One region of the Butyricicoccus sp. AF18-9LB genome, then DNA from elsewhere that is predicted to be linked to it. Evidence: riboswitches for the same ligand, from Rfam matches in the RefSeq annotation. Region 1 holds a riboswitch; the other holds the start of a gene.

The links. Region 1 has a riboswitch for cyclic di-GMP ahead of PGY33_RS10260 (IS256 family transposase). Riboswitches for the same ligand answer to the same signal wherever they lie in the genome.
Region 2: another riboswitch for cyclic di-GMP. It lies ahead of PGY33_RS09210 (S-layer homology domain-containing protein); the one in region 1 lies ahead of PGY33_RS10260 (IS256 family transposase).

The regions. Positions count from the first base shown of each region.
Region 1 is NZ_JAQCWA010000017.1:35,473-50,142, reverse strand. It holds gene PGY33_RS10285 (Gfo/Idh/MocA family oxidoreductase) at 1-12, opposite strand, end outside; gene iolE (myo-inosose-2 dehydratase) at 28-918, opposite strand; gene PGY33_RS10275 (Gfo/Idh/MocA family protein) at 934-2,064, opposite strand; gene PGY33_RS10270 (solute:sodium symporter family transporter) at 2,173-3,768, opposite strand; gene PGY33_RS10265 (helix-turn-helix domain-containing protein) at 4,072-4,911, shown strand; cyclic di-GMP riboswitch class I at 5,119-5,209, shown strand; partial or broken gene PGY33_RS10260 (IS256 family transposase) at 5,587-6,374, shown strand; gene PGY33_RS10255 (hypothetical protein) at 6,437-6,973, shown strand; gene PGY33_RS10250 (helix-turn-helix domain-containing protein) at 7,122-7,280, shown strand; gene PGY33_RS10245 (MurR/RpiR family transcriptional regulator) at 7,666-8,502, opposite strand; gene PGY33_RS10240 (MFS transporter) at 8,805-10,214, shown strand; gene PGY33_RS10235 (endonuclease/exonuclease/phosphatase family protein) at 10,369-11,412, shown strand; gene PGY33_RS10230 (MgtC/SapB family protein) at 11,502-12,227, shown strand; gene PGY33_RS10225 (MgtC/SapB family protein) at 12,241-12,933, shown strand; gene PGY33_RS10220 (DUF960 family protein) at 13,208-13,495, shown strand; gene PGY33_RS10215 (zinc-binding protein) at 13,526-14,488, shown strand; gene PGY33_RS10210 (class II glutamine amidotransferase) at 14,490-14,670, shown strand, end outside.
Region 2 is NZ_JAQCWA010000013.1:48,798-63,467, forward strand. It holds gene PGY33_RS09155 (L-2-amino-thiazoline-4-carboxylic acid hydrolase) at 1-107, opposite strand, end outside; gene PGY33_RS09160 (flavodoxin family protein) at 492-899, opposite strand; gene hcp (hydroxylamine reductase) at 995-2,566, opposite strand; gene PGY33_RS09170 (hypothetical protein) at 2,627-2,770, shown strand; gene PGY33_RS09175 (LysR family transcriptional regulator) at 2,933-3,823, opposite strand; gene PGY33_RS09180 (dicarboxylate/amino acid:cation symporter) at 4,204-5,424, shown strand; gene sdaAB (L-serine ammonia-lyase, iron-sulfur-dependent subunit beta) at 5,437-6,105, shown strand; gene sdaAA (L-serine ammonia-lyase, iron-sulfur-dependent, subunit alpha) at 6,121-6,990, shown strand; gene PGY33_RS09195 (nitrilase-related carbon-nitrogen hydrolase) at 7,195-7,458, shown strand; gene PGY33_RS09200 (ATPase P) at 7,513-8,520, opposite strand; gene PGY33_RS09205 (carbon starvation CstA family protein) at 8,604-10,109, opposite strand; gene PGY33_RS09210 (S-layer homology domain-containing protein) at 10,367-13,684, opposite strand; cyclic di-GMP riboswitch class I at 13,723-13,813, opposite strand; cyclic di-GMP riboswitch class I at 13,945-14,039, opposite strand; gene PGY33_RS09215 (transglutaminase-like domain-containing protein) at 14,316-14,670, opposite strand, start outside.

The sequences.
Region 1 (14,670 bases):
AATCTTCTCCATTTGTAATCCTCCTTATCAGATACCTGCGGTTTTCTTGATATACTCGCGTGCCATCTTGGCATACTCGAGCGGATTTGCCTTTGCCGGGTCCTGCTCGGCCTCTACGATGAACCAGCCCTCGTAGTGTGCATCGTGCAGAGCCTTGAATACGCCCGGATAGTCGACGCAGCCGTCACCCGGAATGGTGAAGCAGCCTTCCAGAACCGCCTTGCGGAACTTGAAGCCCTCGGCGTAAGCCTTTTCCATCATGTCGGGACGGATGTCCTTGAGGTGAACGTGGCCGATACGCGGGCCGAACTCCTTGGCAGCCTTGACGGCGTCCTCCTTGGAGAACGTGAAGTGGCCGGTGTCGAAGCAGAGGTAAACATAGCGCGGATCGGTGTTGTCCATCAGGCGCTTGGTTTCCTCAAAGGTCTGAACAACCGTTGCCATATGATGATGGAAGCACAGCTTGAAGCCGCGGTCAGTAGCAATCTTGCCCAGCTTGTTCAGACCGTCGCACAGCTTATCCCACTCTTCGTCGGTGGCGATCGGCTTGTTGTCACCGAACATCGAGCACTCCTCTGCGAACAGGCAGCGGGTCAGCTCGCATACGTTGATGCGGCTTGCACCGACAGCCTCGAGGAAGTCCAGCTGCTCGATAAATGCCTTTTCGTTCTCCTCGTAGGGGGTCGAGCACAGGAAGCTCGAGAACCACTGGGATGCAATCTTGATGCCGCGCAGGTCGAGTGCCTTGTTCAGTACGGCCGGGTCGGTCGGGAACTTGCCGCCAACCTCGGTGCCCTGAAAGCCTGCCAGAGCCGCTTCGGAAACCATCTGCTCGAAGGTCAGCTCGCCGCCGAGCTGCGGCATGTCGTCATTCGTCCAGCCGATCGGCGCAATGCCGAGTTTTACATTATTAAACATAGCCTTGAACCTCCCTTAGCACTTTTCCCAAGTGCCCGACTTAACGGACTTGAGCACTGCGTTGATAATGCCGTCAACCTTGGCGCCCATCTCGAAGTTGCAGATGTACTCGCCGCCGTGCATTGCCTGCATGAGTGCGTGAGCCTGCAGCGTCTTCATGTCGTCGAAGGCGATTGCGATGCCGCCTGCCGGCTGGAAGTACTTGAAGCCCTCGTGCTGCGGGTTGAGCAGTACGGTGCGGAAGCCGCAGTCACGGCCGTTGTCCTTGTCAGCGTCAGCCTTGAAGTAAACCTGAACCTCGCACATGCGCTCCAGATCGTATACTACAGAACCCTCGGTGCCCTGAATCTCGTAGTAGAAGTAGTTCTTGCGGCCGGTTGCAACACGAGAGGACGAGAAGTCACCAATTGCACCGTTTTCATACTTAACGAGGAAGGTGATGAGGTCGTCGTTCTCAACCTTGCCCATCTCAGTGCTGCCTGCCTTGACCGGACGCTCCGGAATAACGATGGACTGTACGCCCAGAACCTCGCTCATGTCGCCCATGATCATCTGGGAAACGCTCAGCAGATGGCTGCACAGGTCGCCGAGTGCGCCCGAGCCTGCCAGCTTGTTGATGTGACGCCATGCGATCGGAATGGACGGATCGAGCAGCATATCCTGATCGTAGGTAGCGTGTACGCGCATGATCTTGCCCAGCTTGCCGGACTTGACGAGTTCCGCAACATACTGGTTTGCCGGGTTCATGATGTTGGAGAAACCGCAGTAGTTGACTACGCCCTTTTCCTTAGCCAGATCAGCCAGCTCGCGGGACTGCTCAGCAGACAGAGACAGCGGCTTCTCGCAGAAAACATGTTTGCCGTGCTCCAGAGCAGCCTTTGCCATCTCGTAGTGCATGCAGTTCGGGGTCGCAACGTCAACCAGGTCGATTTCGGGATCGGTAACAACGTCCATCCAGTTGGTGGTGTAGCGGTTGTAGCCCATGTTCTTCGCGAACTTTGCTACTGCGTCCTCGCTGACATCGCTTACCAGCTCAAATACCGGCATATCATCGCCGAAGATCATGCGTGCATTGTGGAATGCGGTGGTGTGGGCCTTGCCCATCCAGCCGGCGCCGATCAGACCGATTTTAATTTCCTTGCTCATAAGTTTTTCCTCCTCAAAAAATCTCAATACCTTTGTTGGATTTTATCGAAAACGCCTTGTGCGTTTCTTACAATGTGAATAGTTGAATGGTTTCCGGGGTCCGGCTCATTATCGAGCCAGACCGATCGGAGAGAACAACGCGTAGACGCAAAGCATCAGGATGAAGCAGGTCAGCGCGGCGGGTTTTACATACTTCCACGGGGTCAGGTCAACAGCCTTGGAATCCTCGAGGATAAAGTCGGTAGCACGGGGCTTGAACTTGCCGATGAGCAGCATCAGTGCCAGGTCTACCGGGAACAGTACCGAAAGAACATACAGGTAATGCACATTCAGCGGCAGGAACTTGGAGATCGAGTACAGGATAACGTGTACGACCAGCGTAATTTTCGGTGCACAGGCCGGAACGCGCTTGGTGTAGAAGCCTACCAGCACGATCGCGAGGATCGGCATGGAGTAGAAGCCGAAGCACTCCTGCAGGAAGTCATACAGACCGGACGGTGCATTGCTGACGAACGGCGCTACGCAGATGGATACGATCGCAAGACCGGTACCAACGCGCTTGCCTACGCTTACCAGATGAGAGTCGCTTGCGGTCTGGTTGAACAGCGGACGGTGGAAGTCCAGCGTGTAAAGCGTTACACAGCTGTTCAGTGCCGAGTTAAAGGACGACAGGATCGCACCGAACAGAACCGCTGCGATGATGCCGAGCAGCCAGTTCGGAACAACCGTGGTGATCAGAGACGGATATGCCAGGTCGCTGTTTGCCAAGCCGTCTCCGAAGAAGCGGTAAGCCAGCAGACCGCAGATGGTGATGAAGAACGGATCCAGCAGCTTGAGGAAGGCGGTGAACACTGCGCCGCGCTGTGCCTGCGCCAGATTCTTTGCTGCCAGCGTGCGCTGGATGATGGACTGGTTGGTGCACCAGTAGAACAGGTTGTTGAACAGCATGCCGAGGAACAGGACCGGCCACGGAATCATCGGAGGCAGGGCGTTCGCCGGATTGACCGCGTTGAACTTTTCTGCCGGAACATTGGTGATGAAGTCCTGAATACCGGCAAGGAAACTGCCGTTGCCGAGGATGCAGATGGACAGGATCGGAATCAGCAGACCGCCGATCAGCAGGCCCACGCCGTTTACGGTATCAGATACCGCAACTGCCTTCAGGCCGCCGAAGATTGCGTAGATGGAACCGATAACGCCGATTGCAACACACAGGATCGCAATACTCTGATAAGTGGTGATGCCGAACAGCTGATCCAGATGGAAAATCTGGTTGAAGGCCAGCGCACCGGAGTATAGTACGGTTGGCAGGTAAGTAAGCATGTAGCCGAGCAGGAACAGGAACGAGATGATCTGCTTGGTGGTGCGGTCAAATCGAACCTCCAGAAATTCCGGAATGGTGGTGATGCCGGCTTTCAGATACTTCGGCAGGAAGATCAGTGCCAGCGCCAGCAGCGCGATACTTGCGTTTACCGACCAGCTCATGGCGCCCATGTTGGTCGAATAGCTTTGTCCGGCCTGTCCGACCAGCTGTTCGGTGGACAGGTTGGTCATTTCCAGTGAACCGGCGATGACCAGACCGGTCAGTCCGCGTCCTGCAAGGAAGTAGCCTTCCTTGGTGGACAGGTTCTCCTCCTTGGTCTTGTACCATGAGATCAAGGCCACCAGACCGGTGAAGGCGATGAATGTTAAAATGATAATCAAATGTTTCAACCCCTCTTCTGAATAAAAAAATCCTATTATATTGTAGAATTTCCTATTCTGGTTTTTTCTTTTCCCTTCGTCTTTTTAACTCAAAAGAAACTATTTTTGTGTTTTTGTTCGTTTCCCTTTCGTTGTACCTATCATATATCAAATTCTCACATTCATCACTACACAGGATAATAATAAAATATCAAAATTTTATACTTTTTATCAGTATTATTTTTTGATATAATTGTATAAGAAAAGCGAATGACAGCATTTCCATACCATGATATGGTACAAAAAAAGGAGTTGACACCAATTATGCTTAACGATATGGGTATTCTGGCAGATTCTGTCCGCTATTACCACGATGCAGATGCCTTCACCGCGACTAACCTGTACCATGTTCCGCACGCAGGCAGCTACCATTGCGACGAAACATACGGTATGCAGCGTAATTATCTGGATATCTGCCAGATGCTTATTGTAGATGAAGGCGAACTGTCGGTCACCTACCGCGGTGAAACACGCACTGCCGGTCCCGGCAGCCTGATTCTGCTTGACTGCAGAGAACCGCACAGCTATCACGCCCTCACACCGATTCGCATGCGCTGGTTCCACTTTGCAGGCAACGGCAGCACGGCCTATACACATCTTATCCTCAATACGCACGGGTTCATCCTGCCCACCGGAAGCAATGCCGAGATTGAGGAATGTGTCCGCCGCATCATGGTCTCGGTGCACCAGAACCAGCCCAATCCTCATATTATTTCCCTGACGATCAACAAGCTGCTCGTTCTGCTCGTGCTCGTGCTCGGGGAAAAGAAAAAAAGCGATCTCGAGATCGCCATTCAGGACTCAGCCGACTATATGACGTACAATTTTGCGGACAAATCGCTCTCCATCGAACACCTGTCCCAGCGTGCTGCGCTCAGCACCTGCTACTATATGCGTAAGTTTAAGGAATACCAGTCGGCAACACCGCATCAGTTTTTGCAGACTGTGCGTCTGAGCGCCGCAAAGCAGCAGCTGCTCACCACCTCGCAGAGTATTGAGACCATCGCAGATAACTGCGGTTTCTCCAGTGCTTCGCACTTTATTATGGCCTTCCGTAAGAGCACCGGCATTACCCCGCATCAGTACCGCACCCAGTGGAAATAAAAAGCACACTCTCCGTACTGCGTCCACAGGATGAAACGGTCGCGTGTACAGACAGGCAAGCGCAGCGCAGCTGTGCTATCCGAACGGTGATATTCATCAGATTGCTGCGCGAAATGTCGTTTTTATGACACGAATCGTATAACAGACCAATCGCGTGCTTATACAGATTATGGTATAACAATCAAAAATCAGGTACATATACGGTGTCTGAGAGATAGGCAAACCCATCGAAAGATGGGGGACGCAAAGCCGGAAGGGTCTAAGGCGGCGAACGCCGCAATGACAGCCGGTTGTAAGCATCAGCGAAGACGCTGTTAACCTCTTCTGCGCTTTATTTGGCAGAAGGAGGTGTACGCCGTCAAAAGAATATGGCAAGCCGATTCGCGGTGCAATACACTGCTCGCAGAGCAGGTAAAACTCTGCCCTTTTGTGCTGTTCCAACAAAGATATAAAAACGCTTTCAAGTCATGAGTAGCCATGTCTTGAAAGCGTTTTTTTATTTAAATTTGAAGCCGTTAAAGCAGATAAAATACGGAGGGAAAGTTATGAAAAACGATTGTTATCGGCAATAGTATCATTGTGTTTGTTGCGACAATGGCGCCGACTGTGGCGTTTGCGGCGGTCGCAGAACTCGAACGCGAGTACATCCTCCAGCGCCAGCGCGAGGGTATCGCCATTGCCAAGACAAAGAGCCAGTACACCGGACGCAAGCCGATACCGCTGCCGGACAACTACGAGCGGGTTGTTTCCCGATGGCGTGCCGGAGAGATTACCGCAATCGAGGCTATGTGGCAGACTAGACTTAAACCTAACACCGAGTTCATGGAAAACGGTCTGGAGGCCGAGCTGGACGATCAACTGGGCTACAGCCGGTATGACTACAAGAACAAGGACACGGATAACGGCCGGAACGGGCGCAGCAGCAAAACCCTGCGCACCAGTTTTGGCGATGTAGAGGTATCTGTGCCGCGGGATCGCAAGAGCGAATTCGAACCCAAGGTGCTGCGGAAAAATCAGACCAGCATCAGCCAGGACATCGAGGATATTTTCATTGCTGTACGGATAATTTGACCGGTTTTTCTGCGGCGATCGAGGCGGTCTATCCCAAGACGGAAATCCAGAACTGCATCATCCATCAGCTTCGAAATTCCGGCAAATATGTCTCTTACAAGGATTTGAAGGCACTTATGGCTGACTTGAGAGCAGTCTACGCAGCGGTAGATGAATCGGCTGCTTTGGACGCGTTAGACACGTTTGCAGAACACTGGGACAAGAAATATCCTAAGATTTCTCAGTCATGGAGGGATAACTGGGCAAATCTCAGTACCTATTTCAAGTTTCCTCAGGCACTCCGACGGCTGATCTATACGACCAACACGATTGAAGGCTTTAACCGTCAGCTCAGGAAGGTAACCAAGTCGAAATCCGTGTTTCCGACCGATGACAGTCTTTTCAAAATGCTGCAGCATGAGCCGAAAACCTGTAAACGCTGCACAGTATGTGCTCAGAAACGGAGGAACAGCAGATGATTACGAACGAGTACGGTATTCATACCTTTTCACTAAAATTTCAATGCAAATATTCCGAAATTCAGAATATTATCGAACAAAATGAGTGCATTCGTACCGGCAAAGGGAAATCAGGGCTTTCGTCATATTACCAGATGCCGCAGTTCAAGTCCATCGGCGTTGAAATTCACTTAGGGCAATCCATCTCGCATCCGTGCTGGCTGATACTGATTGTTAACCCGTCTTCTCCGCTCGCCAGTACCTATGAACCGACTGCATTATTTCAAGCTGACGAAAAGTCTGTTCAACAGCTAAAGCACCACCTGCGGAATATCCTTGATAAGATCGGCGTTGACCGGCGGCTCAAGGGGTTTAAGCTGTCGAGGTATGATTTGACCTGCAATCTGTATTATGACCGCAAGGCGGATGTTCAAGATCGTTTGGATATTTTCAAGAAATCCTTTCCTATCCTCCACTACAGTGCGGTTAAGTTCGGCCAATATTCAAATTCCAATGAAAGATTCAAAGGCGCCAATAAGCATTCATCGAGTTAACGTACTGGAAATGGTTCGGATAAAGGCTTGTTACAGGGTATTTGTGTCTGCTTAAACGGTGCGATTTGACAATCAATCGCCAACATTAGAATAAGCATACATGAATTAAAGTGAAATGCGTTTTCACCTATGTTGATGGAGGTTTTCTATGCCGAACGATGAAATCCTAACCGTCAAAGAGACGGCCGCCCTGCTCAAGACCACGCGCCAGCAGATCCGCAAAATGATCGCAAACGAAGAACTCCCGGCCGTAAAGGTTGGCCGGGAGTGGAGGGTGCGGAAGGCGGGGATTATGGAGTTTTTTTGAGGTGAATTTGTAAACATACCTATTGGATCATATAGCCGTATATTTTCCGCATCAACACATCCAGATAAAGTTTTCTTTCGCGCTGTAAAATATAATTTGATCCTGTGGAAGATGAAGAGTTTGGCTGATATATTTTCGCTGATGTTCCAGATTGGCAATCTGAGCTGCCGTCAGAGATGTGCTATGTCGCGAGATTGGCGCTGCTTTATCGGCGCAGTTAATCGCAATAATCAAACGGGAACATGAGACAGGGACAGCATTGACTGAAACAATGCTAGATCGTTAGCATAATCTCTTTGATCCGATCGCAGCACATATACGATACAGATGCAATGATGCAATATATCTTTCAAGCATCAAATTCCACACACAGGATCAGAAATGATCAATCAATGCGAAATGGCAGGAGCACTTCATTCATGCGTTCAATATTCTGTACGACGCTGTCCTTGCGGCGGATAGCAAGGCTGACATAAAGCGTGTCGATGAGGGAGAACTGCGCCACGCGCGGCGACACGAAAAGCTGCTCGGGCGAATACAGCTCAAGGCAGATGTCGCTGACTTCTTTGAGCGGCGTATCCGGATAGCCGGTGATGCCGATGGTCGGTGCGCCGCACTCCTTCGCGGTACGCACGGCCGACACGATTTCGCGCGTCTTGCCGGTATGCGAGATGGCGATAACCGCCGTATCCGGGCCGCATTGGCTCGCCTGAATCTGCATCAGGTGCGAATCGGTCAGCGAAACCGCGCGGATACCGATGCGCATGAGGCGGATGTAGAAGTCCTCCGCGATGGTGCCGGACGCGCCGACTCCGAGGATGAGGATATTCTCCGCCCGGTTGAGCGCCCCCACCGCCTGCTCGATTTTCTCGAAATCAAGCAGCTGGAGCGCCCGCTCGAGCGTGTCGATATTCCGGCCGAACACATTCTCCGAAATGGTCGAAATACTATCGGTTTCGGACAGATCTTCAAAAATCGTGCGCACCGACTTAGGAGAATATTTCGCCAGCAGCAGCTTTACCTCGCTGAAGCCCGCGCAGCCGACGATCTTGCAGAATCGAATAATACTCGACTCCGCGATGTCAAGCTCGGCCGCCATCTGCTGAATGCTGATCGAGGTAATATGTACCGGATCGGCTAAGATATAGTCCGCAATCCGCTTTCCAACCTTGGATAAAGTCGAATACTGCGACTGAATTGCGGCATAAACGTTCTTGTCCATGCAATCACCCTGCACTTCCGCATCATATAGTAATTTCATTGTATCACAAAACATCGACCTTGTGAAGAATGCACAAAATTGAATATTATTCTTTTTACAATATGATTTATTGAATTTTATTCCGCTCAGTGCTATACTTGTAGATGTTCGGTGGAACGGACTTCCACTGAAAGGGTATAGCGAGAGACGAGTCCGGACAACGTCTCAAAGGCAGACCCACTCCCGATGCGCCCGGCGCACCGGACGGTCTGTATCGCTGCAACTGAAAAGAAAAGAAAAACAAAAAAGGACTGAGCAAAACCATGGGCAAATCCAGCAACCCGACTTTCGCGGGTGATAAGGAATTTGAGAAAATCCATCTCAAAGAAAAGTTTTCCTACGGCCTCGGCGACGTTGCCTGTAACGTTGTCTACGCCCTGACAACCTCGCTGCTGATTTACTTCTACACCAACGTAGTCGGTATCTCGGCGGCTATGATCGGTACCATCATGCTGTTCTCCCGTTTCTTCGATGGTATTTCCGACGTACTTATCGGTCATCTGGTTGACCGCACGCATTCCAAGCACGGCAAATCCCGTGCATGGATTCTCTGGATGATGATTCCGTACGGCATCGCAGCCATCCTGCTGTTCACCGTTCCGCCCGCAACCCCGATCGTCAAGGGCATCTACGTTTTCATCACCTATAACTTCTGCACCACCGTTGTCTACACCGCACTCAACCTTCCGTATGCAACGCTGGCTACCCTGATGACCCGCGATACCGACCAGCGCGCCGTTGTCAACCTGTTCCGTACCGGTATGTCTGCCCTCGGCAACATGGTCATCACCGCCATTACCTTCCCGCTCGTCACCCGTCTGGGTGACACCCAGCAGGCATGGATCGAGGTTTCCATCCTCTACGCCATCGTTTCCATCATCATGCTGTTCATCTGCTTCAAGAACTGCCACGAGCGCGTCAAGGAAGAGACCAAGACCAAGGACGGCAAGAACGTTCCGCTCTGGATGGGCATCAAGCTCTGCGTCACCAACAAGTACTTCATCATGTTCTTCATGCTCGCTGTGTTCCTGTCCTTCTATGAGGCAGTTACCGGCACCTGCAACGCATACTACGCACAGTACATTCTCGGCAACCGCGACCTGCTCGGCGCACTCGCGTCCTTCGAATCCATTCCGCAGATCGTCACCGTTCTTGTCCTCTCCCCGTTCATCGCCAAGTTCGGCAAGCGCAATGTCGCTCTCATCGGCGCAATCGTCGCCGTTATCGGCACGGTTTCCCTGTTCATCAACCCGAGCGCCCTCAATCTTGCACTGTTTGCCTGCGTCATGCGCGGCATCGGCAAGGGCTGCTTCCGCGGCGTCAAGTACTCCATGCTCGCTGACGTTATCGAGTACGGCGCATGGAAGAGCGGCATCCGTGTACAGGGCCTGATGGTATCTGCTACCACTGCCGGCCAGAAGTTCGGCTCCGGCATGACCAGCGCGATCTTCGGCGCCCTGATGAGCCTTGTAGGCTTCGCCGGCACCGCAACCATCAATGCCGCACAGTCTCAGATGCTCATCGCCATCTACATCATCGGCAACATCATCGCCTGGGGCGGCATCGGCGTACTGCTGATCTTCTACAAGCTCGATAAGATCTATCCGCGCATTATCACCGAGATGAAGCAGCGCGAAGCTGCCGAGGCAGCAAAGGCGACCGCAAACGCCTGATTTTCCCCCGCACTCCCTCATTTTTACGCATCATCTTTTTCTTCCCTTATATGGATCAGCCGGCGGAGTCAAGCATTCCTGCCGGCTGCCCCCATATTCTACCGCAAATAAAATTCTGTAAATATCCACCATTTATATGAAAGGCGTGTAACAAATGGAAACCCTGTCCTACGAAAAACGCATCGAACTCGGTAATCTCGTCCCGGCGCTCGGCCAGTTCAAGGTCATGGAAAAAATCCCGCAGTATCAGCAGTGCGAGGTGCACAACCTCGTGGATGCGCCCGCCGAGGTGCCCGAAACGCTGCGCCACGTTGTATTCAACATCGAGCGCGGCCAGACGCTTCACGAAACCATCGACTTTCTCAATATGTGCCCCGACCTCAAAAACATGGACATCATCTACGCCAACGAGCTGGATGACGGCGCGGTCCGCTCGGGCAACTGCAACGTTGCCTACGAAATCGCGAAATCCATCGGCATGAATTACGCCTACGGTCTGGAGTTTATCGAGCTGGTAAATCCCGAGGACAACAAGGGCTTCCACGGCAACGCCCTGTTCTCCCGCTGGCCCATCCGCTGGGCGAAGGTCGTCCATATGCCCGAGCAGTACAACTGGTACTATGACCGTCAGAAGCGTATCGGCGCACGTGTCGCCATTGTCTGCTCGCTCGACATCGGCGGACGCGAGGTCGGCGCGGTCAGCGTTCATCTGGAGAACCGTGCGGACAGCGAGGGCCGCGAAGCGCAGATGGCAGTCGTATATGATGAGATCAAGCGTTCGTTCGCGCCCGATACGCCGGTCATGATCGGCGGCGATCTGAACACCAATACGTTCGACGGCAACGACATTCCGGGATTTACCAAGCTGTTCAACGACCCGGAGCGTCTCTCCAAGCACATGGAGCACGTTGAGCAGTACGAGCGCGTTCTGCCGCAGGCGGAGGAAAACGGCTTCTCCTACCGCGAGTTCAGCAGCATCGAGGGCACGCGCCGCAAGCCGATGCCGGGCGGCAAGAGCATGCTGCTCAAGCTGGACTGGCTGATGGCGCGCGGCATGGAATGCGTCGATCACGGCACGATTTCGACCGAGACGAAGGACTGCACCTGGGCCGAGCCGGGCAGCGCGCTGGCGAAGTTCACAGGTCCCGAGCTGTCCGACCACAACGCCTGCTGGGCAGACTGTCGATTCGCAAAGTAAATACTGAAATCTATTGTAGAAAGCTGCACACGCTGCATACATATTGGCAGCGTGTGCACTTTTTATCGAGTGAGGAGAACCTACATCAAATGAGTGGAATGATACAATACCTGCGCGAACTTCATTTCGCCTCGGTCGTAGTGCGGCTCGCCCTTGCGATGCTGCTCGGCGGCTGCATCGGTCTGGAGCGCGGACGCAAGCGCCGTCCGGCCGGTTTCCGCACCTATATGCTCGTCTGTCTTGGCGCGGCGCTGACCGTGCTGCTCAGCCTGTACGAATTTACCATGGTGACAGGGCCGTGGTCGGATATTTGCGCAGAGATCGGCATAAAAACCGACGTTTCGCGTTTCGGCGCACAGGTCATCAACGGCATCGGCTTTCTGGGCGCAGGAACCATTCTCGTTACCGGCCGCCAGCAGGTCAAGGGCCTGACCACTGCCGCTGGTCTGTGGGCGTCGGCCTGCACCGGCCTTGCGGTCGGCGCAGGATTTTACGAGTGCGTGCTCATCGCATTCGCGATGATATTTCTCAGCATCCGCCTGTTCCCAATTGTGGATGCGTACATACAGGAGAACGCGCGTGACATCAATCTGTACATGGAGTTCCATTCGCTCGGGGACATCAGTACCATCATCAATCAGCTGAAAGCGCAGAACGTGCAGATCTACGACATCGATATCGAGCGGAACAAAAGTGGCGAGGCGCTGCACCCAAGTGCGATCTTCTCGATCCGCCTCAATGAAAAAATACCGCACACGCAGCTTCTCTCCGATCTGGCGGAGCTGGACTGCCTTTGCGTGATCGAAGAGCTGTAAGGAGTGGACTGCTATGTTATCTGTTTTTGACGGCCTGCGCGACGTGACGACGCTTTCCGTGTTCGTGCGTCTGGCCTGCGCGCTCATCTGCGGCGGCATTATCGGTATCGAGCGCTCGTACAAGCGCCGCCCGGCCGGCTTCCGCACGCACATCCTCATCTGCATCGGCGCGGCCATCACCACGCTGACGAGTCAGTATCTGTATCTGAATATGCACTATTTTACAGATATGGCGCGCCTCGGTGCACAAGTTGTGGCGGGTATTGGCTTCATCGGTGCGGGCACCATCATCGTTACTAAGCGGCAGCGCGTCAAGGGTCTGACCACAGCGGCTGGTCTCTGGACCTCGGCCATCATCGGCCTCACCTTTGGCGGCGGCTTCTACGAGGGCGGCATTCTCGCGACCGTGTTCATCATGCTCGCCGAGCTTGTGTTCTCGCGGCTGGAGTACCGTGTGTTGGAGCACGTTCCCGAGATCAATGTGTATATGGAATATGAGGATAAAACGTGTCTGGACGATGTGCTGCAGTTGTACCGCAGATGTGATGTCAAGGTGCTGAATATCCAGATCACCCGTGCGGCGGAAAACGGTGAGCACAATGCCTGTGCGATCTTCACACTGCGCCTGCCGCGCAGCTGCACGGTAAACCGTCTGATGACACTGGTCGGCGAGCGTGAAGGCATCGTGTCGGTCGAGGAACTGTAAAACAACAGAACGCAGAAAGAGGCTGACGAATCTGCGCTTTCAAACGAATGGAATTCGCGTCCTATGTCACAATTTTTCGTCTTTTTTGTAAAAAATGAAGTGTACATCCCCACTTTTACAAAGATTACACAAAAATGAATTTCTCTATTTAATACGCGTTGCAGTGCGAGAACTTTTTTCTGTTTTTCCTTCATTTTTAACTATATATTATAGATGTAGAAGCTCCTGAGATATTCTCAGGAGCTTATTTTTTGCCCAAAAGGAGGAGGCAAATATGTTCAACAGTCAAAAATTTCTGACGTGCGGCGTGATGGCTGAGATTCCCTCATGGCTGACCAACCTGATGTGGCACATAGTGCTCACGATGGAGGTTGAGAAAAAGGACTATTTGCAGGTATTCACGCTGACGAAATTGCCGACCGGTCAGCACATCGTCCACGAGCAAGAGCAGCCGCCGTATCGTTATGAGCTCGATGTACCGTGTGACGATTCCGTCAATGCGAAGGTGTTCGTCATCGACAATTTGACGCATTCTACTATGCTGTTTTCCGAAGAGTATTGAGTTTTACCAAACGAAATGGAGGAACAGACAATGAGTGAAACAAGAATTTGTGCAAATTGCGGTGAAGATCATCCGATAGATGAAATGTTTCAAGTGGGAAATGACTGGCTCTGCGATGACTGCGGCCGCATTATTCATCGCGACCGCGCGTATTGGGATAATGACGACAACGCTTACTGTTCGTCCTGTTGGGACGAACAGTGCTCGGTCATTCACGAGTACAGCTACACGCCCGACCTTGTTTTCCACGGCAAGGGTCTGCGGCACTTCGGCGTAGCACTGGAAATCGACAACGGCGGCACAGACCGTTACAATGCCGAAAAATTGTTGAACATCGCCAATGCAGACGCGGAGAATTTATATATCAAGACGGACGGCAGCTTGGACGATGGTTTGGAACTTGTCACGCACCCAATGACACTTACATACCATCTGAATGAAATGCCGTGGGCGGAAATCCTCCGTAAAGCGCAGAGCATGGGCTATCTCAGTCATGCGGCAGGCACTTGTGGCCTGCACGTTCACATCTCGCGTCTGGCGTTTGGCTGTACTTACGAACAGCAGGAAGCCGCGATTGCCCGTTTGCTCTACTTTGTCGAGAAATTCTGGGCAGAACTGCTGCGGTTCTGCCGCCGCACACAGAGCCAGATGAACCGCTGGGCGGCGCGATACGGCATTCGCCTTACGCTGTCTGAGCAGATGAGCCATGCGAAAAACTCCTGTGCCGGGCGCTATACGGCGGTCAACCTTACCAACTCGGACACGGTTGAAATCCGAATATTCCGCGGTACGCTCAAACTAAATACCCTCAAAGCCACCTTGCAGATGGTAAATCATCTCGTCGAGGTGGCTGTTGCTATGTCCGACACCACTGTACAGGAGCTTAGTTGGTTTGATTTTCTGGACACCGTGCATGAACCAGAGCTGATTCAGTACCTCAAAGAGCGCCGTTTGTACGTCAACGAACCCGTAAATGCAAGCGAGGAGGAATAATATGTGCAGTTTATTCGGCTTAATCGACTTTAAAGAGTGCCTGAGCACTCACACGAAAAACAAAATCCTGAATACGCTGGCGCGTGAATGTCAGGTGCGCGGCACGGATGCAACCGGCATCGTCTATAACTTCAAAGACCGTCTGCGGATTTACAAGCGCCCGATTCCCGCTCGAAAGATGA
Region 2 (14,670 bases), on a different contig from region 1:
ATCATGTACGTCCGCATGTGCGTAAAGGTTTCCTCCGCAGGCAGCTCTGTCTGCAGCACCTTGTACAGTGCAATGCGCGGCAGAATGGTCTGCATCAGTGTTTTCATCTGGTTTTTGGACCTGTTTGCTGCGGTTTTGATTAACCTATCCAGCATTTTTTCCTGTCGTGAAAACAGCGAGCCGCCCCTGCTTCCGCCGAAGGTCTGTATCAGAAATACCTTGATTTGCTTTTGCTGTTTGCTTTGCATAATTCCTTCATCTCTTTGCTTTTATGGGATTCCAGTGTCAATCCATAGTTAGTTCACCCTAACTATACCACACTGACTTCCAATATACCATCCTGATACACAAAAATCCCTGCCGATAATCGACATAGTATTGCTTTTTCGGCATAGCCTGATCGAGCTTCACTTCCCATATCATTCCGTCAGATACTATGGCGCACATCAAAAACGGCTCTTTCCCGAAGGCAAGAACCGTTTCCCTTTGTCTTACATACCCAGAAACTGTACATACTCTGCGGCGGACATCAGCGGCGCATCCAGTTGTGTACGGGGCTCTGCTGTGACCTCGCCCTGTGCCGCAAACTCATAGCCGGCCTGCTCGGTCAGCAGCGGACTTTTGAACGGGATCAGCCGGTCTGCAAAATTCTTGAGCAGCGCCGTCATGTTCCACGAGTACACTGGCGAGTCCAAGCAGACCACATCCGCAGACTGATATGCGCGAAGCAGCTTCTCCATGTCATCGTGCTGCACGCACTGTCCGATGCTGTAATCGCCAAGATGGTACAGCTCGGTTTCCGCTCCGGCACAAGCCGCGCCCGCCAGAAAGACCCCGAGCATGCGTCCAGCGGCACTCTTTTCGCCCGCTGGACTGCCGTTGAATGCCGTAAATTTCATTGTTTTCTTTCCTCTTTCGTTTGCTGAAACCTATTGCAGCAAGCAAACGAGAGGGAAACAAGGAACGCTCCGTAGCGTCCAAAAAGCTCGCCGGTTTATCCCCTTCCCAAAATCGCATCCAGGTCCTGCTGCGGATTGGTGGTCGGGTGCAGATCGTAGGTCTCCACCAGTGTTTTGACCACGGTTTCCGACAGAAACGCCGGCAGCGTCGGTCCAAGGTAAATATTCTTCACGCCGAGCGCAAGCAGCGTCAGCAGGATGCACACCGCCTTCTGCTCGTACCACGAGAGCACGAGCGTGAGCGGCAGGTCGTTGACCGTGCAGCCGAACGCATCCGCCAGTGCAAGCGCAACCTTGATGGCGCTGTACGCATCGTTGCACTGGCCCATATCCAGAATGCGCGGCAGGCCGCCGATTTCGCCCAGATCGAGGTCATTGAAGCGGTATTTGCCGCACGCAAGCGTCAGAACCAGCGTATCCATCGGCGTGGATTTGACAAACTCGGTGTAGTAATTTCTGCCCGGATGCGCGCCGTCGCAGCCGCCGACCAGAAAGATATGCCGCACCTTGCCGCTCTTGATGAGCGAGATGATCTCCTCCGCGTGAGCCAGCACCGCGCCGTGTGCAAAGCCCGTCATCAGCATATGCCCGCCGTTGATGCCGCTCATGCTGTGGTCGTGCTCGTACCCGCCGAGCGCGAGCGCCTGCTCGATGATGGGCGAAAAGTCCTTGCGGCCGCACGCATCCGCCTCGATATGGCGCAGACCCGCATAGCCCACCACCGAAGTCGTGTACACGCGGTCCTGATAGCTTGGGCGCTGCGGCATCAGACAGTTGGTGGTGAACAGCACCGGCGCGGGAATGTTCTCGAACTCCGTCTGCTGGCTCTGCCATGCCGTGCCGAAATTGCCCGCAAGGTGCGGATGTTTTTTCAGTCCCGGATAGCCGTGCGCAGGCAGCATTTCGCTGTGCGTGTAGATGTTGATGCCCTTTCCCGCCGTCTGCTCGAGCAGCTGCGCTAAGTCGCCCAGGTCGTGCCCGGAAACCACGATGAACGGGCCTTTTTTGATGTCGGTCGGCACTTTTGCGGGCTGCGGCGTGCCGAATGTGCCCGTATTGGCCTCATCGAGCAGCTCCATGCACCGGAAATTCACCTGCCCGAACTCGACGATCAGCGCCAGCCATTCCTCGATCGAATGCGGGCGATTGACCGCGCACAGGCCCTTGTAAAACCACGCGCTCACCTCGTCATCCGTGTAGCCAAGATTCATCGCGTGGTGTGCATAGGCGGCCATGCCTTTCATGCCGAACAGCAGCGTGGAACGCAGCGAAACCGTATCCGTGTCGCCCTTCCACAGCTCCACGACCGCACACGGTTTTCCGCCGAATTTCTCTCGTTCCGCGCGTACCCGCTCGGTGAATTCCGCAATCGCCTGATTGTCAAAATTGACATTGGTCAAGGTGATGAACAGGCCGTCCATCAGCAGTCGGTCGACGATTTGTGTGCGTTGACCGGCCGCAACTGCCGCCTCGGCCAAGCGAATGAGTTCGTACACCAGCTCATCCTGCAGCGCTGCCGTATCCGGCTGCTTGCCGCAGACACCCACGCTCACGCAGCACTTGTTGCCTGCGGTCTGCTGGCACTGAAAGCAAAACATATCTGACATGAAAACACACTCCTTTTACGAGTAGTGTTGCCAAATTTGTCAGAAGGTATGCGTTGTTTTTTGTTTCTTCAGCTGCTTCTGCGCCTCCAGATACATGGGTTCGGTATCGCACCGATCGTTGGTATCCTGCTCAGCGAGATTGCACTCGACGGCAAGGCATCTACTCTGTCCACCGAAGCGTTTCGGTGGGATTGGTTTGGGTAATCTTCCAAAATCATTCGTGCACCAGGACAATCACATTCCTGCATCGTCTACTGAGATAAAAAGGCTGACCGGATTTTGATATGTACCCCCAATACTGGACACCCAGTATTGGGGGTACATATCATTGCTGTGCTTCAGCAAGTGGGATGTTGTTATATGCTCCTATTCATCCTCGTCCGCCAGCTTGGCCACGCGGACAAATTCATCCATTTCGCGTGTGCGCCATTTCTCCTTATGGCTGAAAATCTGGCGGTAGAGCGAAATATAGCAGTCCTCGACCGACAAACGGATCAGCCTTCCCTCTTTTACGCTGTTCTCGACTGCGTACCACGGCAGAAAGGATACACCGCGATCAATCTCAAGCATGCGAATGAGCAGCGAGGTATCACCGCACTCGAGCGACGGCGTAAGGATGGTCCGCCGCGCGGCAAGACGGCGGTTGAGTACACGGCGATAATTATCCTGCTCGGTAAGGAAAAAAGGCTGCGTGAGCAGTTCCTCAATCGTCAGCTCTTTTCCGCCCAGCTCCTCGCGCAGCGATGCAGACGCCACAAATACGATTTCCTCGCGCTGCTCCATCAGCTTGTTCCAGTTGTTGCTGTACAGCGGCTCATCAAGCACATAGATCATGTCCAGCTCGCCGCGTTCCATATGCTCAATCAATTCTTCCGGCTCACCGACCGTGATGCGGATAGACACTTTCGGGTTGAATTTACGGTACAGATGCAGCACCGTCGGCAGCTTGAGACATGCAAGCGACTCAATCGTGCCGATATGCAGCGAACCGTGCAGCTCTGCCGTGGATGTGACCGACATGCGCGCCTGATTGACCTGATTCATCACATCGCACGCATGGCTGAGAAAACGCTCGCCTGTGTCGGTCAGCGCGATACGCTTGCCCATGCGGTCGAACAAACGCGTGTCCAGTTCCTCCTCCAGCTGGCGTATCTGCACCGTTACCGCCGACTGTGAGTAGCCGAGGCTCTCTGCTGCGCGTGAAAAACTCTTAAACTGTGCTACCCGAATAAAGGTTGCAAGCTGCCGAAGCTCCATGAATTTCCCTCTCTCCCCTATATTATCAATATTTTAAATCGAAATGATAAAATATATGAATTTGACTTAACCCATTAAACAGAATATACTAAATCTGCAAAGAGGTCAAGAAAGAAATTGGAGGTTTACCACCGATTTTTTATTTATCCTTTTTACACAAAAACCGCGTCCTATTTTACAGCATTTCGCCTAAAATAAGCGGTTCTTTTTGTGTCCGGAGGCAAAAATCTCGGCAGACTTCCACGGCAGCAGACCAAAGAGGGGCAAACAAACGGTCTGCACCGCAAAGGGTAACATCGCATAACCGAACAGGTGCACTTTCCGCAAAGTGCCGCAGTTCAAATTGTGTGGTGCTGCCCGCCAAAAAGGAGGAAAAAGAAATGAAAGAAAAGAAAAAATTCAAACTCGGATTACTGCCCAAGCTCATCATCGCCATCATTGTCGGCATCCTGTTCGGCCAGTTCCTGCCGGAAGGCTTCTGCCGCTTTGTGGTAACGCTCTCGTCGTTCTTCAGCCAGTTCCTGTCGTTTATCATCCCGCTGATGATCCTCGCGTATGTTACCATGGGCATTGCTAACCTCAAGAGCGGCGCGGGCAAGCTGCTGCTCATCACGGTTGCCATCGCTTACTGCTCGACCCTGATCTCAGGCTCGGCTTCGTTCTTTGTAGCCGACACCCTGTTCCCGCACTTCATGAGTGCGGACGCGCTCGACAAGATCGCCGCAACCGCAGGCAACTCGCTGGAGCCGTACTTCAGCCTGGAAATTCCGGCGCTGATGAACACGCTGTCCGCTGTTGTTACGGCGTTTGTGCTCGGTCTGTGCATGTCCAGCCTGCGCGGCAAGACCATCGGCGACACGCTGTACAACGGCGTTTCCGACTTCTCCGGCATCATTGACTGCGTACTGCACAAGGTCATCATTCCGCTGCTGCCGCTTTACATCTGCGGCACGTTCACCGATATGACCAAGTCCGGCAAGACCTTTGCCATCCTCGGTATTCTGTGGAAGGTATTCATCGTTGTTATCATCATGCACCTGATCTGCATCTGCATCCAGTTCGTAATTGCAGGTCTGGTCAGCCACAAGAACCCGCTTACGCTCATCCGCAACCAGATTCCGGGCTACGCAACCGCACTGGGCACCCAGTCCTCTGCGGCTACCATTCCGGTCAACCTGCAGTGCGCTGAAGCAGACGGCGTTTCCTCGGAAATCCGCAACTTTACGGTTCCGCTGTGCGCAAACATCCACATGGCAGGCTCGATGATTACCATTACCGCCTGTGCGACTGCCGTCTGCCTGATGAACCAGCTGCCGATCTCCATCGGCACCGTTATCCCGTTCATCATGACGCTCGGCATTGCCATGGTGGCGTCTCCCGGTGCGCCGGGCGGCTCCATTATGACCGCCCTGCCGTTCCTGTACATGATCTTCGGCACCGAGGCCGGCGACCCGAGCGGCCCGATCTGCGCCATCATGGTTGCACTGTACATCACGCAGGACTCGTTCGGCACCGCATGCAATGTTTCCGGCGACAACGCGATCGGCGTGATCGTGGAGACCATCTACCGCAGGTTTATCTGCAAATCCTCCGCTCAGTAAGGAGAATCCCCTATGTCCTTTATCAGTGTTTTTGATGTGCTGGGACCGAATATGATCGGTCCCTCTAGCTCCCATACCGCCGGCGCAGCCGTTATCGCGTATCTGGCGCACAAGATGATCGCGCCGCCGCTTAAAAAGGTGGATTTCACCCTGTACGGCTCGTTCGCCAAGACCTACCACGGCCACGGCACTGACCGCGCCCTGCTCGGCGGCATCATGGGCTTTTCGACCGACGACACCCGCATCCGCAATTCGTTTTCGATTGCGACCGAGCGCGGTCTGTCCTACTCATTCACGCCGTGTGAGACCGAGACCGATGTTCATCCGAACACCGTGGACATCCGCATGGAGAATGCCGCCGGTCAGGTGATGACTATCCGCGGTGAGTCGCTCGGCGGCGGCAAGTGCCGCATCGCGCGCATTAACGGCGTTGAGGTTGACTTTACCGGTGAATACAGCACGGTCATCGTCGTTCAGCAGGACAAGCCGGGCGTCGTGGCGCACATCACCAAGGTGCTCAGCGACAAGGGTGTAAACATTGCATTCATGCGCCTGTTCCGCGAGTCCAAGGGCAACACCGCCTATACGATCGTCGAGTCGGACGGTCATTTCCCCGAGGGCATTGAGGAACCGCTCAAAAACAATCCCAACGTCCACGACGTCATGATCATCGAACCGTAAGGAGGAGAGCAGATTATGGATTTCAAAAACGCATCCGAGCTGCTTGCACTCTGCACGCAGCAGCAGCTCCCCATCTCCGAGATCATGCGCCGCCGCGAGTGCCAGCTGGGCGAAACCACGCGTGATGAGGTCACGCACCGTATGAAGAGGGCGCTCGAAATCATGCGCTCATCCGCGCTGACACCGCTCAAAACGCCGGTCAAGTCCATGGGCGGCCTGATTGGCGGCGAAGCCAAAAAACTGGCGCAGCACGCGGCCAAAGGCCGCTCCATCTGCGGGGATGTACTGCACAAGGCGGCGCAGTACGCGATGGCCGTGCTCGAGGTCAACGCCTCGATGGGCCTTATCGTGGCCGCGCCGACCGCAGGCAGCGCCGGTGTTCTGCCGGGCATGCTGTTTGCCTTGCAGGACTGCTACAACATCTCGGACGAACGGCTGATTGACGCCCTGTTCAACGCCGGTGCGATTGGCTACCTCGCCATGCGCAACGCAACCGTTGCAGGCGCGGTCGGCGGCTGTCAGGCTGAGGTCGGCATCGCTTCCGCAATGGCGGCCAGCGCAGCTGTCGAGCTCATGGGCGGCAAGCCTGAGCAGTGCCTTGACGCGGCCTCCACCGTGCTGATGAACATGCTCGGTCTGGTCTGCGATCCAGTCGGCGGTCTGGTCGAGTATCCGTGCCAGAACCGCAACGCGGCAGGCGTAGCCAACGCGCTCGTTGCCGCTGAGCTCTCGCTCGCGGGCATTCACCAGTTTATCCCGTTCGATGAAATGCTCGATACCATGTACGCGGTCGGCCGCCGCATCCCCATCGAGCTGCGCGAGACTGCCCTCGGCGGCTGCGCTGCCACACCGTCTGCATGCGCGAAATGCGGACTGTGCTCTTAAATCAGATCATATCGATACTCTTTTTCGCAGGACATTCCCACCCCTCGGGAATGTCCTTTTCGCATTTCATTTGCCAAATGAAATGATATAATGACGCATCTCTATGGGTAATGCCGGACGGAACCGTGCAGGATGTTGCAAAAATGGTACACATCGCACAGAATATCAACTTCTACGAGCAGGATTACTACACGCCGTCCAACGATGGCTTCAAGGTGTTCCGCACGCCGTTCGGCAACGTCGGCATTGTCATCTGCTTCGACCGCCATGTGCAACCGTGTCGGCACAGAAGGCGAAATGCAGTTTGCCGGCGAATCGCTCGTCATTCATCCGAGCGGCAAGGTGCTTGTCAAAGCAAACGACACGGAGCAGCTGCTCCTCTGCGATATCAATCTGCAGGAGGTGCAAAAAATCCGCAGGAATCCGGACTATCTGCCGCTCCGCAGACCGGATATGTACATCATATAAGCCAAAAATCCCTCCCGATCATAAACCGGGAGGGATTTTTGTATCATTTGATTATCACTGATACTCCGCATTGAGGAACATGGGCTTGATGGCGACAACCTCATCGTATTCCGCCTGCGAGACGGTGACATCCGCATTCAGCGCCTTCAGGTCAGCCTTCACAACGTCGAGCGCCTGCGCAGCGGTCACTGCGCGGCCATCCATGACGGCACGCTGCATGCGGCGCAGCACAACCGGATGTGCATAGCGAGCCGGCAGCGGGAAATTCAGATAGTCCGCAAGGTAAGCCTGCATTTTCTCCTGTGCCTGTGCATCATTCTGCATGATGGAGGCACGGTTGTTGCGTGCTGTCGGCAGGACGCTGAAACCTGCAAACGTGAATATCGCGGCAAGGCCGAACAGCGTAAAATAAATCGAAAACGAGCCGTGACGCATGAAGGAAACGATACCGTAAGCCAGCGCCGCAAATCCAAGCAGTGTGATCGCCATAGCGGCCCAGCGGTAGCTGCCGTTCGTACACTGAAAGTTCCGGCGGCGTTTTGCGGCTGCGCTCAGTCGTTCGGTCAGCTCAGGACGGCGCTCCAGATAGTCGATTGCGTTATCGAGTGCCTGCACGGTTTTCTCCGCCTGTGCGCTCATCGGCGGACGATTGCGCTCCTCTTCCTCCCGGCGGGTCTTCTCCTCGGCAATGCGCTGCTCGGCCGCCGCGCTGACACACGGAATAGACGGGTGCTCAGCTCGGATAACGCTCAGGAAATCATCGACCTGCTGCTCATACTTGAAATTGCACACCTTCTGTCCGCCGTCGAACTCCACGACCAGATAGGACAGCGTGGCGAAAATGCCCTTGCCGGAAAAGCCGCCCTTGCTCATCGCAACGCGCTTGTACACACGCGTTACCACGGAAAACGGAACATAATACCGCCGGTCAATAAAAAAGCTGTTCAAATAAAGGGCATGCCTGCCGATGCCGCACGGACCGATTTTCCGACAGGTTTTTTTATCCTCAGCAAGCGACGCGTCATCAATACGTCCCGCGCTGAGCGGATAAGGTTTCAACATTTTCCGTCACCCCGCAATTATCGTTATGGATGGCCGCAGCCGACCGCACAAAGGAACGGCCGGCTGCAGCAATGCTATTATATTCAAGCAGATTTCTTTGCGCCGCGCTTCTTGGTCGCACGTATGAACAGTGCGAGCAGCAGTGCCGCGAATACAATACCGATCGGGTACGCCACTGCGGTATTGTAAATTACCGTGCCGGCTACTGTCTTGCTGTTCAGCAGGCTGCCGAGGCACTCCGGTGCAAGGATGAAATAGGTGCAGGAAACTGCACTCATGAACGTAGCCGGAACAGCTGCAATCCAGAAGTTCTTCTTTTCGGTAAACAGGTACATAGCTGCTGCCCACAGAACGATCATAGCGAGCGTCTGGTTGGTCCAGCTGAAGTAACGCCAGATAACCGTGTAGTCGATCAGACCGGTCGCATTGCCGATGCCGAGGATAGCACCGATACCCAGTACCGGGATGCACAGCTTCAGGCGGTTTGCATACGAACTCTGATCCATGTGGAACCAGTCGGACAGTGTCAGACGAGCGGAACGGAATGCGGTATCACCGGAAGTGATCGGGCAGATAACAACGCCGATCATGGCCAGAGCAATACCAACGCCGCCCATGGTCTTGGAGCATACATCGTAGATTGCTGCGGACTGACCGCCTGCCAGCGCTTCCGCCAGACCGGTGTTGAGACCGCCGGTGACCTCATACAGAGCACAGCCGGCTGCCGCCCAGATCAGTGCGATAATGCCTTCAGCTACCATTGCACCGTAGAATACAAAGTGACCCTGCTTCTCGTTTTTCATGCAGCGCGCCATCAGCGGCGACTGCGTGGAATGGAAGCCGGAAATTGCACCGCATGCAACCGTGATGAACATGAAGCTCCATACCGGCGTACCGGACGGGTGCATATTGTACAGGTGAGACCAAATCTCCGGAATGGTGTAATTCGGGTTGGTGAAGATACCGATGATAACACCGACCGCCATGATGATCAGGCACATGCCGAACAGCGGGTATACCTTACCGATGATCTTATCGATCGAAATAAAGGTTGCAATAAAGTAGTAAACCAGGATGAGGATCAGCCAGAACAGCGTGGTCGAAAGCACGCCGGACACACCGTTGCTCTTGCACAGCGTAACGATCAAACCGGCCGGGCCGACTGCAAATACCGTGCCAACCATGATCAACAGTACAACCGAGAACACACGCATGATATTCTGCATGGTGTGACCGAGGTACTTGCCGGTAACCTCTGCGATGGAGGCACCGTCGTTTCGCTCACTGATCATGCCGGAGAAATAATCGTGTACGCCGCCGGCAAAAATGGTACCGAATGTAATCCACAGGAATACAACCGGGCCCCAGAGAGCGCCCTGCAGTGCACCGAAGATCGGGCCAAGGCCGGCGATGTTCAGCAGCTGTACCAGAAACAGCTTCCACTGCGGCATGACAACGTAGTCAACGCCATCGTTAATGTGAACTGCCGGCGTTTCCCGGTCATCCGGGCCAAAGGTTTTGTCTACAATTTTACCATAAGTAAGATAGCCGGTGATCAATAATAATAAGCATACGATAAAGCTGATCATATTATCTCCTCCTCTATACCGGCTGCGAAAGCATGACTTTCGCATAAAAATCACCGAAAAGCCTACTTTTGAATTCCTCTTTTTCCCTTTCGGCAATCCCTATTATGAACCTATGATATAAAAACCACAAGGGCAATATGTTATAATTTTAACAAGAAAAATATGCCGAAATTTGTATCCTTTAGAAAAAAATTATCAGAGCAATAAAATCCCCCGACCAATGGCCGGGGGATTCGTTCGCCCTTACGGGAAAGTATTTACTTTTCCAGTTCGGTCCAGTCACGAGTTTCGCGCAGCTTGCTCCACTTCTCGTGCTTGTTTTCCTTGAGGTCGTAATAGTGGCTGTTCGTAGCCTCCTGTACGGCCAGGTAATACCATGCGGAAGTGTCGGAGTTGTCGCTCCACTTGATCATGTCGTTGTGCAGGTCCTCTGCGGTCTCCGGAAGGCGCTTGAGGACGCGGTTTACGAGCGTCATCGCCTCGGCGCGGGTAATCTTGTTATTCGGACGGAAGGTGCCGTCGGTATAACCGTTGATCCAGCCGTTGTTGGCAGCGGCGCTGATTTCGTCCTTTGCCCAGTGGGATGCAATGTCGCTGAAGTCAACAGCGGTCGTGTTGGCCTTGTCGTCAAAACGAGCTGCGATCGCAGCGAACTCCGCACGGGTGATCGGCGCATTCGGATTGAACTTGCCCTGGCTGTCACCCTTTACGATGCCCATAGCGCTCAGCGTAGAAACCGCGTGGTTGTACCATGCGCCGGCTGCTACATCGGAGTAGCTGTTGGTCTTCGTAGAGTTTGCATTGCGGGTCTCATCGGTCAGCAGACGGAAGAAGATGGTTGCTACCTCAGCACGGGTAATGCCGTTCTGCGGACGAACAGTGCTGTCCGGATAGCCTACGATGTAAGCATAGTGGTCATCGCCGTTCAGGCCGGTCGGTACATCATCCGGAATGGTAACGGTGGGCTTGCGGCCGCCGCCGCCACCGCCGCCGGAGGACTTCACCGTATAGGAAACAGAGGGCTTCGGGAAGTCCAGAGGCTTGAGCGGCGCACCGGCGCTGTTTTTGGCGTTCAGAACGGCGCTCTCGTTGGTGAACAGGGCTTCTGCGCCAGAAAGGGCCTTTTCGCCATTCAGATCCTCCACACCGTAAATGCCGGGATCGGTTTCGGGCTTGGTCAGCTTGACGGTATAGGTCAGCTGGACCGGCGCGAAGTTGGAGACGTTCTCATTGATGGTCCAGACGAAGGTCTTGGTTGCCGGGGTGTAGGTAACGGTGTACGGATATTTACCGTCCTTCTTCTTTTCGCCAAAGTTTACCGTATTCTCATCCGAAGCGTCCTTGACGCCCTTGATTTCCTTTGTGCCGACCTTCAAGGTAAAGCTGTCTACACCACCGAACGTAAACTTCTCTCCGATGGTATCGGTCACCTTGGAACCGGCGCTGACGGCGAAGAGGATGTCCTTCTGAATGTCGGCAAAATCGAGGATCTTTCCCTCATTCAGGTAATTCATGAAGCAGTAGGAGTCTTTCGAATTTTCATCACCTGCCATACTATCCTGAGTAGCGATGGCGTATGCGTTGTACCCGGCATTTTTGATCTGCTGCCAAGCCTGATTGGCATAGTAGAACGCCATATCCCGGTTGTTGGCTGTCCGCGGCTCACAGGGCTGTGATTTGAAGTCATCGCTGGGCTTGCCCTGATTGAAATTCAGATCGTAGTCACAGTGGTAATCATAATCATCACCGGTTTTACCCTCGCTGTTTACCGTCTCATTTCTGGCCTTCACATCGGCCAGATATCTCTGCCAGGTGGCCACGTCGGATGTGGTCGTAGGCCGGGCAACATTGACTTCGGGATAGTTATTGGGTTCATAATAACCATTATCCCAGTATCCACCGGCAAAGGCATTGTACGGTTCCGCAGGATGGTAAGAACGGGTAAACGGCGTATCGCTGGCCCAGTTGCCGTCCTTGCTGTACAGATAGGTGGAGCCGTCCGAAACCAGAATCAGGTACTTTCTGCCTGCCGCCACATTGGTGTGCTCCTCCAGTGCTTCCTTGCCCGCAAGCAGTCCGGCATGAATATTCGTACCGCCGGAATATTTGGTTTCCATAGCTTTTTTAATTTCGTCAAAGTTCTTCGACAAATCAAACCACTCGGATTTGAAAGCCTGCCGCTTGAACTTTACAACGCAGACATTCACAGCTGCGCCGCTGTTATCCGTAGCCGACTTCAGTTCTTTCAAAAGTTCAAGAGAGCTTTTTACTACATTTGTGTCCGCAGAGGAAGAACCATCCAGCACGAACACCACATCGGAGGCCAGTTTTTCCTCTGCGCTGGGCAGGGACAGCGTCACATTGGAAGTCCACGTGCTCGTATCCAGCGCCGTTGCGGTCTTGGATCGGGAAACGTCCCAGTCGATGGGCGGAATATCCTCAGTTTCATCATACTCGGTTTTGTAATGGCAATATTTGCAGGTCTTGGTCACTTTGTGGGTCCGGGTGCCATCTCCATTATCTTTCCAATCGCCGTAGCTGTAGGTAAACGCATTGTCCTGCTCACCGGCAGAGTGCTTGTGAGAGACCATCTTGCCACCTTGCCAAACGAGTGTGTCGTCGATGTTTACATCCAATCTGCCGGTGTTGTTTCCAGTCTTTCCGGCAAAACCATACAAACGGGAGCAGGTAGTCTTGTCATACGGCACACCGGAAACCGTATTATTTCCGGAGATATTAAGGATATACTTATAGTCTCCCATGTTGCTGTCGTTGACATTCAGCACTTGCTTCACGCTAAAACCGTTAACCGTGCAGTTCATATAGTTGACTGTGATATTTTCTTTACCTGCACCAGCATCGGTATAGACATTGATGACCTTACCGGAAGAGTTAAAAGTACAGTTGTCAAAGGTCATGGTAGGCGAGCTATACGTCCAGAGCGCATAATCTCCATCCGGGCAGTTAAACGTGGTATTCGTAAACGTTGCAGAAGTATAACCCCAGTAGAAGGTCTTGCCATTGATTATACAATTCTCAACAACCGTTTTATCCGCACGGATAAAGCCCAGATAATTTGCGCTTGCAGACTGGAGCGTCATGTTCTGGAACGTGATCGTTCCCGCGCCGTCAAAGCTGTAATCGCCGTTGTACTCTGTACCGAACTTATCTGGATCGGGCATTGTAGCGCCAATACCCCAACTGGTTTTATCGGCTCCTTGACCCACAAAAGTCAGATCTTTCCCCTTTGTCACAGCGTCCTTCTTGTACAGCGTATATTTACCTTCGCCAAGCACGATGGTATCACCGTTTGCAGCCTTGGTAACAGCTGTTGCCAAGGTCTTATACGCCTTATCTGCTGTCGTACCAACATCAGGCTGCTCGTCATTGCCCTTCGTTGCATCAACATAGATTGTAGCTTCGCCTTCCGGTGTTGTAATTGTAGCTTCGTCTTCCGATGTTGTAATTGTAGCTCCGCCTTCCGGTTCTGTCGATTCAGCAGCAAAGCTGACCGTGGGTAATATACTCATTACCATCATAAGGCAGAGCCAAATACTTAGCATTCGTTTTCGCATAAAGCATCCTTCTTTCTTGTTATAGAGAAGAAGCTGCATCAGGAAACCGGCTGCCATGCGGAAGACGGTCTTCCGTTTAGGCCCCTGGCTTTGCGAAACCGACTTTCACCGATCGTGCCCTTGTCTGCACAACTTACTCCTTAATGAGTAGCACAGATAGTCATTTTTTACAATTTCTTCAGCCAATGCAGAAGTAGTTCAATTTCCAAATAGAATACCCCCTTTACAGCGCATAGCTCTGCAAGGGGGTACAAAGTACCTTTGGCAACCGGCTGCCATGCGGAGAGGAAAAACCTCCGTTTAGGCCCATCTGGCTTTGCGACACCGGTTTTCACCGGCTGTGCCTTTGTCTGTACCTGTATCCCTTTACGGAAGTCATGCACAGAATTTTACGATCTTTTCTGTCGGCAGACACGCCGGACTGCATACACAGTCCTTTGCCTGCGCAGGACAGAAATCCTCCGGATCCTCTTCTTCAGTATACCATAAATGCCCGCGAATAACAAACAAATACTGTAAAAAGCGAAGAAGGATTTCAATCCGGAATCGTTTTTATGCAATAAATCGCCGCTGATCGGACATAAACGCATCCAATCAGGACCATTTGCATACAAAGTAAAACGGAAACGTGTTAAGCCGCAGCTACTGCAAGCGCATCGCTGGTGTTGGTGTAGGTCAGCGGAGATACACAGTCATGCAGGGTTTTTGCGTTCTTCACGCTGCGGGTAACCGCGTAGGTCAGGTCGATCTGATACCACTTGCCGTTCAGGTTTACCTTGTTCCAAGCATGGTAGCTGGAGCCGGCGTAACCCTTGGTCAGTGCACACGGGATGCCCTGGCTGCGGCACATTGCTGCAAACAGCGAGGAAAAATCGTAGCAGATACCGGTGGTGCCCTTCAGGGTAGCGGCGGTATCCGGGATGTACTTGGTGATCTTGCCGCTGGTGATCTCTTTCGCCAGCTTGTTATCATATGTATAACGGCTT